One region of the Micromonospora parathelypteridis genome, then DNA from elsewhere that is predicted to be linked to it. Evidence: riboswitches for the same ligand, from Rfam matches in the RefSeq annotation. Region 1 holds a riboswitch; the other holds the start of a gene.
The links. Region 1 has a riboswitch for ZMP and ZTP ahead of HNR20_RS21760 (bifunctional 5,10-methylenetetrahydrofolate dehydrogenase/5,10-methenyltetrahydrofolate cyclohydrolase). Riboswitches for the same ligand answer to the same signal wherever they lie in the genome.

Region 1 (3,993 bases):
CCGACTTCCCGACCGAGAAGATCGGCGAGACCTCCCGCGCCTACCGGCAGCTCGGCATCGGCTACGCCAACCTCGGCGCCCTGCTGATGGCCACCGGCCTGCCGTACGACTCGGAGCAGGGCCGTTCGGTCGCCGCGTCGATCACGTCCCTGATGACCGGCACCGCCTACCGTCGCTCCGCCGAGTTGGCTGGCGTCGTCGGCGCGTACGAGGGCTACGCCCGCAACGCCGAGCCGCACAAGCGGGTCATGCGCAAGCACGCGGCGGCCAACGACGAGATCAAGCCGACCAGCCCGGTGGCCACCGCGATCGTCCGCGAGGCGACCAAGCAGTGGACCCAGGGCAACAAGATCGGTGACAAGTTCGGCTGGCGTAACGCGCAGGCGAGCGTCCTCGCCCCGACCGGCACGATCGGCTTCATGATGGACTGCGACACGACCGGCGTGGAGCCGGACCTGGCGCTGGTCAAGTTCAAGAAGCTGGTCGGCGGCGGCTCGATGCAGATCGTCAACCAGACGGTTCCGCGCGCCCTGCGCAGCCTCGGCTACCCCGAGGAGCAGGTCGAGGCGATCGTCGAGCACATCGCCGACCACGGCCACGTGGTGGACGCCCCCGGCCTCAAGCCGGAGCACTACCCGGTCTTCGACTGCGCCATGGGGGAGCGGACGATCGCCCCGATGGGGCACGTGCGGATGATGGCGGCCATCCAGCCGTTCGTCTCCGGCGCCATCTCCAAGACGGTCAACATGCCGGAGGCGGCCACCGTCGAGGACGTCGAGAAGATCTACTTCGAGGGCTGGAAGCTCGGCCTCAAGGCGCTGGCGATCTACCGGGACAACTGCAAGGTCGGCCAGCCGCTCTCGGTGGCCAAGTCCAACAAGGCCACCGAGCCGGCCGCCGTCGAGACCGCCCCGGCCGCGCCGGCCGCGGTGGAGAAGGTCATCGAGTACCGGCCGGTGCGCAAGCGCCTGCCGAAGAAGCGCCCGTCGGAGACGGTCAGCTTCTCCGTCGGAGGCGCCGAGGGCTACCTGACCGCGTCGTCCTACCCGGACGACGGCCTCGGTGAGGTCTTCCTCAAGATGTCCAAGCAGGGCTCGACCCTGGCCGGGGTGATGGACGCCTTCTCGGTGGCCATCAGCATCGGCCTGCAGTACGGCGTGCCGCTGGAGACGTTCGTCAGCAAGTTCACCAACATGCGCTTCGAGCCGGCCGGTATGACCGACGACCCGGACGTGCGGATGGCGGCCTCGGTGATGGACTACATCTTCCGTCGCCTGGCGCTGGACTTCCTGCCCTACGAGCGCCGTGCCGAGCTGGGCATCTTCACCGCGTCCGAGCGGGCCGCCCAGCTGCGGGCCGAGGCCGACGCGGAAGCCGCAGCGGTCACCGGTGTGGAGCTCACCGCGATGGCGTCCTCGGCACCGGTGGAGGCCCCGGCGAAGCCGGAGGCCGTCGCGCAGCCGGCCCAGGAGATGGCCGACGTGGCCGCCGCCAAGCCGGCTCCGAGCGTGGGTTCCAGCACCGAGTTGCTGGAGGCCGTGATCGGCAAGGCCGCCGACGCACCGCTCTGCTTCACCTGCGGTACGAAGATGCGCCCCGCCGGTAGCTGCTACGTCTGCGAGGGCTGCGGCTCCACCAGCGGCTGCAGCTGACGTACGCGAAACGCGGCGCTGCCCCGGCTTCCCTCGTGGGAGTCGGGGCAGCGCCGTTTCCAGGTTTTCTCGACGGCTCCATGTCGCCGACATTGCGGTATCCCGGGCACGGGATACCCCTACATCGGCGACATGGTGTCGATCATGTCCGCGACGTGACCTGGGTGCCCGCCGGGCTACTGGCTCGCGCGCTCGGCGGCGCGCACGGCGTTGCGGAACAGCATCGCGACGGTGGTCGGACCGACCCCGCCGACCCGCGGCGTGATGGCGCCGGCGACCTCGGCGCACGCTTCGTCCACGTCCGGGAGGAGGCGCCGCCCGTCGTAGCGGACGCCGGCGCCGATGACGACGGCGCCCGGCTTGACGTGCTCAGGCTGAACGATCCGGGGTACGCCGGCGGCGGCGACGAGGATGTCGGCGCGGCGGGTGTAGCGGGTCCAGTCGGGCACACCGGTGTGTACGACGGTGACGGCGGCGTTGGCGGTCGGGCGCTTCTGGGCGAGCAGCATCGCCAGGGGGCGGCCAAGGGTGGCGCCCCGGCCGAGGATGACGACCTCACGACCGGCGACGGGGATCTCGTAGTACGCGAGGAGGGCTTCGATGCCGGCGGGGGTGCACGGCAGCGGGCCGGGCAGGCCGACGGCGAGACGCCCCATGTTCAGCGGATGCATGCCGTCGACGTCCTTGTCCGGGTCGATGGTCTGCAGCGCCGCGTCGTAGTCCAGATGCCCCGGCACGGGGTACTGCACGAGCAGCCCGTGCACGGCCGGATCGGTGTTGAACCGGGCAATGGCCTGGTGTAGCTCGGCCTGGGTGACGGTGGCAGGCAGATGTACGTGTGGGGAGGCGAACCCGAGCGCGGCGGCTTGACGCTGCTTGATGGCGATGTAGCCGGCGCTGGCGTCGTCGTCGCCGACGAGGATGGTGGCGAGGCTCGGTGTGATCCCGCGGCTGCGCAGGCGGGCGGCTGCGGCGGCGGTCTCGGCCAGGACCGCCTCGGCGACGGGTGCGCCCGGCAGGAGCCGGGCCGTGCCCGACGGGGTGTCGTGCTCGACGGATGTGCTGGTAGTGGTCATGACGGTTCCTCGACGCAGGCGCCCAGGCGGTCGACGCCCGCGAGAGGCTCCCCGATGGTTCCACCATCCCCGTGCCGCCAGTCGCCGGTGGTTCGATAATGCCGCATGACCAGGGCGACTGCCCACCTGGACGGCAATACAAGATCGTTTCCCGTACCGGTCAAGGTAGTGGCGTCGGTCGGTCAGGGCTGGGCGAACAGGGGCCCGTAGTTCGAGCGGAACATCTGCTCGCCGAGGCGGCGCATCACCAGGTCGCGCAGCACCGGCGGGAAGCCGGTGGCCTTGTCCCGGCGATGCGTCTGGCTGAGCACCCAGTCCGTACGCGGGCGGCGGCGCACCTCGTACGCGCGCAGCGCCTCGGCGACGGAATCGGCGGTGGCCAACGACGACGCGAGCACGAACGCGTCCTCCAGGGCCATCGCCGCGCCCTGGGCCATGTTCGGCGAGGTGGCGTGGGCGGCGTCGCCGATCAGCAGCACCGGCCCCCGGGACCAGGAGTCGAGCACGACCTCCTGGTTGGGTCCGGCGTGCAGGGTGCTGTCGTCGTAGTCGAGGGCCTTGAGCATGGTGGCGGCCGGTTCGGTGAACGTCGCTCCCAGCTCGTCACGCCAGCCCGGCCGGTCGACCACCGGGCCGTCGTTGTAGTAGCAGTAGGTCTGCTGGCCGCTGATCGGGATCGTGAGGAACTGCGTGCCGCGCCCCAACTGCACCGACCAGACCGGCTCGTCGTCGATACGGGGAACGACCCACCGGTAGGCGTACTGGCCGAGGTCGCGGGCGGCCTGACCGTCGAAGGCGAGCCGGCGGACCGTCGAGTTCACCCCGTCCGCGCCGATCACCAGGTCGTACCGTTCGGTGCTGTCATCGTCGAACTGGACAGCGACCAGGTCGCCCTCCTCGGCGAGCGCGACCGGCTGGCGGCCCCAGCGGATCGGGGCGTCGCCGACGCCGGCGAGCAGCGCACGGTGCAGTTGCGCCCGGGGCAGCGACACACACGGCCCGACGCCCTGCCACAGTGCGACCACGTCGATGTCGAAGAGGCGGCGTCCGCGCTGGTTGGCGCTGCGCTGTCGGGTGATCTCCACGGCGACGTCGGCGACCGGCTCCCGCAGACCGAGTACGTCGAGCATGCGGGTCGCGTTCCCGGTGAGGTAGATGCCGGTGCCGGAGTCGGTCGGCCCGGGTGCCCGCTCGACCACGTCGACCGTCGCGCCCCATCCCCGCAGTGCGGTCACCGTCGCCAGTCCGGCGACACCACCGCCGAC
Region 2 (3,993 bases), 2.1 Mb from region 1:
GGTGCCGGTGATCCTGCTGGCCTCGACCGGCGACATCAACTACTTCTTCTCCAAGTACCTGCTGTTCCTGCTGCCGGCCTGGGCCGTGCTCGCCGGCGCGGGGATCGCCGTGCTGCGCCGCGCCCCGCTGGTGGCGGTGGCACTCGTGGTCGTCGCCGCGCTGTCCGTGCCCGGTCAGCTCGCGCTGCGGGGGGAGTACTCGCACGGCTGGTACACCTATCCGCAGGCACGGGCGTTCAAGCCGCTGTCCTACTCCGAGGCGGCACGGATCATCGAGGCCGACTACCAGCCCGGTGACGGCCTCGTGGCGGGCGGCCCCTGGTGGTGGATGCACGAGCCCGGGGTGCGCTACTACCTCCCGGCGGACGTCGCGCCGCGCAACGTCTTCGAGCAGCGGTCCGCGGCACAGCGCAACGAGCTGTTCGGGGCGGCGTGTGCCGACCCGGCGAGCTGTCTGCGGGACGAGCCGCGCATCTGGGTGCTGCTGCCGACGGTCACCGACGCGCCGCTGACGGGGCTACCGAAGAAGCAGGCCACCGTGCTGACCGAGCGCTACGAGGTGGTTCGGGTGACCCACGCGACCGGGATCACCGTCGCCCTGCTGCAACGGCGCGGCTGAGCGCGCGCGGTTACCGCCGACGGTGCCCGGGTAGGGGGATCGGCATGGCGGAACTGGCGACGCTCTGGATCATTCGGCACGGTGAGAGCACCGCGAACGTGGCGGCGACACACGCCGAGGCGTCCGGCGAGGAGCTGATCGGGCTCAGTCACCGCGATGCCGACGTGCCGCTCTCCCCCACCGGCGAGGAGCAGGCCCGGGCCACCGGCCGTTGGCTGACCGGGCTGCCCCCGGACCGCCGGCCGGACGTGGCGGTGGTGTCGCCGTACCTGCGGGCGGTCTGCACCGCCGAGTTGGCGCTGCACGGCACCGGCGTGCCGGTGAGCCGGGACGAGCGGCTACGCGACCGGGAGTTGGGCATCCTCGACGGCTTGACCGGGCACGGGGTGCGCCGCCGGTATCCCGACGAGGCCGAGCGCCGAGCCCGGCTCGGCAAGTTCTACTACCGGCCGCCGGGCGGGGAGTCCTGGACCGACGTGGCGCTGCGGCTGCGGACACTCCTCGGCGACCTGCGCCGGGACCACGAGGGCCGGCGGGTTCTGCTCTTCGGCCACGACGCGCTGGTCTTTCTGCTGCGTTACCTGGTGGAGGGGTTGACCGAGACGGACCTGATGGCGCTGACCCGCGAGCACGTCATCGCCAACTGCTCGATCACCGACTGGTCCGCCGACGCCCAGGATCGACTGCTCCTGGGCGGATTCAACGAGGTCGGCCACCTGCACCGGCAGGGCGCCCAGCCGACCAGGGAGGACGAGGTCAATGCCGAACCGGTCTGAGGTGAAGGTGATCACGCCGGGGCTGCTACGGGACTGGGCGCTACCGGTGCCGGTCGGTGGCAAGCAGAGCCGGGGCACCGTGCTGGTGGTCGGTGGGTCACGCTTCACCCCCGGCGCGGTGCTGCTCGCCGGGGTGGCCGCGCTGCGCGCCGGCGCCGGGGTGCTCCAGCTCGCCGCCGCCGAGTCCACCGCCGCCACGCTCAGCATCCAGGTGCCCGAGGCGCTGGTGGTCGGGCTGCCGGAGACCCCCGACGGCGCGGTCGCCGCCGACCGGGAGGGCCAGCTCGGCGAGCTGGTCGCTCAGGCCGACGTGGTGGCTGTCGGGCCGGGGTTGAAGGCGATCGACGAGACCAACCGGCTACTGAGCCTGGTCCTGGACGCCGCCCGGCCGCAGACGTCGCTGGTCCTCGACGCGTACGCCCTCGGTGCGCTCAGCCACGCGCCGGACCTGCTGGTCGGCTCGGGCCGGCCCGTGGTGCTCACCCCGAACGTCACCGAGGCCGGGCACCTGCTCGGGCGGGACCCGGGCGACGACCTGGACGCCGAGGCGGCCGAGCTGGCCACCCGGTACGAGGCGGTCGTCTCGCTCTACGGGCACGTGGCCGCCCCGGACGGCCGTGGTTGGCGCGAGGAGAGCGGTGACGCGGGGCTGGGCACCTCCGGCAGCGGGGACGTGCTCGCCGGGTTGCTGGCGGGGCTGCTGTCCCGCGGCGCGGACCCGGCGCAGGCCGCCTGCTGGGGCTCGTTCGCGCACGCGGTGAGCGGCCAGCGGCTGATCCCCCGGTACGGGCGGATCGGCTTCCTCGCCCGGGAGCTGCTCGACGAGATCCCGGGAACGCTGGCCACCGTCTGACCGAACACCGGCGTGTCGCCCACGGAGGCCGGCCGGGGCGGTGGTCCCCTCCCCCGGTAGGATCGGACCGGGCCGTTACTGGCGCGTGGGGATGGACAACCATCGGGGAGCGGCCCCGTCACGAGGACGTTTGCCGAGCGCCTGGGCCTTCCCGCACGTCTGTTGGAGGTCGTATGTCGCGCAACGCCGAGTCCACCGCATTCCGGAGCGCCCTTGAGGTGATCCGCGCTGTCGAGCCGCGGGTGGCCGACGCCATCGGCGCCGAGCTGACCGACCAGCGGGAGTCGCTCAAGCTCATCGCCAGCGAGAACTACGCCTCCCCGGCGACGCTCCTGGCCATGGGCAACTGGTTCAGTGACAAGTACGCCGAGGGCACCGTGGGGCGCCGCTTCTACGCCGGCTGCCAGAACGTCGACACCGTCGAGGCGCTCGCCGCCGAGCACGCCCGGGAGCTGTTCGGCGCCGCGCACGCGTACGTGCAGCCGCACTCGGGTATCGACGCCAACCTGGTCGCGTTCTGGGCGGTGCTGGCCGACCGGGTGGAGTCCCCCGCGCTGAAGAAGGCGCAGGTCCGCCAGGTCAACGATCTCACCGAGGCCGACTGGTTCGCCCTGCGCCGGGAGCTGGGCAACCAGCGGATGCTCGGCATGTCGCTGGACGCCGGCGGCCACCTCACCCACGGCTTCCGGCCGAACATCTCCGGCAAGATGTTCGACCAGCGCAGCTACGGCACCGACCCGGCGACCGGCCTGATCGACTACGACCGGGTGGCCGAGGCGGCCCGCGAGTTCAAGCCGCTGATCCTGGTCGGCGGCTACTCGGCGTACCCCCGGAAGGTGAACTTCCGGATCCTGCGGGAGATCGCCGACTCGGTCGGCGCCACCTTCATGGTCGACATGGCGCACTTCGCCGGCCTGGTGGCGGGCAAGGTGTTCACCGGCGACTTCGACCCGGTGCCGCACGCGCACATCGTCACCACGACCACCCACAAGTCGTTGCGCGGCCCGCGCGGCGGCATGGTGCTCTGCCAGCCGGAGCTGGCCGACCAGGTGGACCGGGGCTGCCCGATGGTGCTCGGTGGTCCGCTGCCGCACGTGATGGCCGCCAAGGCGGTCGCCCTCGCGGAGGCCCGCCGCCCCGACTTCGCCGACTACGCCCAGCGGATCGTGGACAACGCGCAGGCCCTCGCCGAGGGGCTGCTGCGCCGGGGCGCGAAGCTGGTCACCGGCGGCACCGACAACCACCTGGTGCTGATCGACGTGTCCGGCTACGGGCTCACCGGCCGGCAGGCCGAGCAGGCGCTGCTCGACTCGGGCATCGTCACCAACCGCAACTCGGTCCCGCAGGACCCGAACGGGGCCTGGTACACGTCCGGCATCCGGATCGGCACCCCGGCACTGACCACCCGCGGCCTGGGCACCGCCGAGATGGACCAGACCGCGGAGCTGATCCACACCGTGCTGACCCAGACCACCGCTGGCGCGAACGCCGACGGCACCGCCTCGAAGGCCAAGTACAACCTCGACCCCGACCTGGCCGACAAGATCGCCCGCCAGGCCACCGATCTGCTGGCCCCGCACCCGCTCTACCCGGCCATCGATCTGGCCTGACAGCTCGTTCGGACGGATCGGTGACGGTCGCGTGAATGAGCGATATACCGCTGAGTCATAAATGCGACTCAGCGGTATATCGCTCTTCCAAGTAACTGCGCGGCCACGCCGAATCTCAGGCCAGCGGGCGCTTGA

Region 2: linked by a shared signal. The riboswitch ahead of HNR20_RS31640 (glycine hydroxymethyltransferase) and the one ahead of HNR20_RS21760 (bifunctional 5,10-methylenetetrahydrofolate dehydrogenase/5,10-methenyltetrahydrofolate cyclohydrolase) in region 1 are both predicted to bind ZMP and ZTP.

What each region holds. Positions count from the first base shown of each region.
Region 1 covers NZ_JACHDP010000001.1:4,835,232-4,839,224, forward strand. Annotated here, with positions in the region: gene HNR20_RS21755 (vitamin B12-dependent ribonucleotide reductase) at 1-1,652, shown strand, start outside; gene HNR20_RS21760 (bifunctional 5,10-methylenetetrahydrofolate dehydrogenase/5,10-methenyltetrahydrofolate cyclohydrolase) at 1,829-2,728, opposite strand; ZMP/ZTP riboswitch at 2,742-2,823, opposite strand; gene HNR20_RS21765 (FAD-dependent monooxygenase) at 2,911-3,993, opposite strand, start outside.
Region 2 covers NZ_JACHDP010000001.1:6,965,451-6,969,443, forward strand. Annotated here, with positions in the region: gene HNR20_RS31625 (glycosyltransferase family 39 protein) at 1-619, shown strand, start outside; gene HNR20_RS31630 (histidine phosphatase family protein) at 664-1,395, shown strand; gene HNR20_RS31635 (NAD(P)H-hydrate dehydratase) at 1,379-2,248, shown strand; ZMP/ZTP riboswitch at 2,313-2,402, shown strand; gene HNR20_RS31640 (glycine hydroxymethyltransferase) at 2,422-3,858, shown strand; gene HNR20_RS31645 (hypothetical protein) at 3,974-3,993, opposite strand, start outside.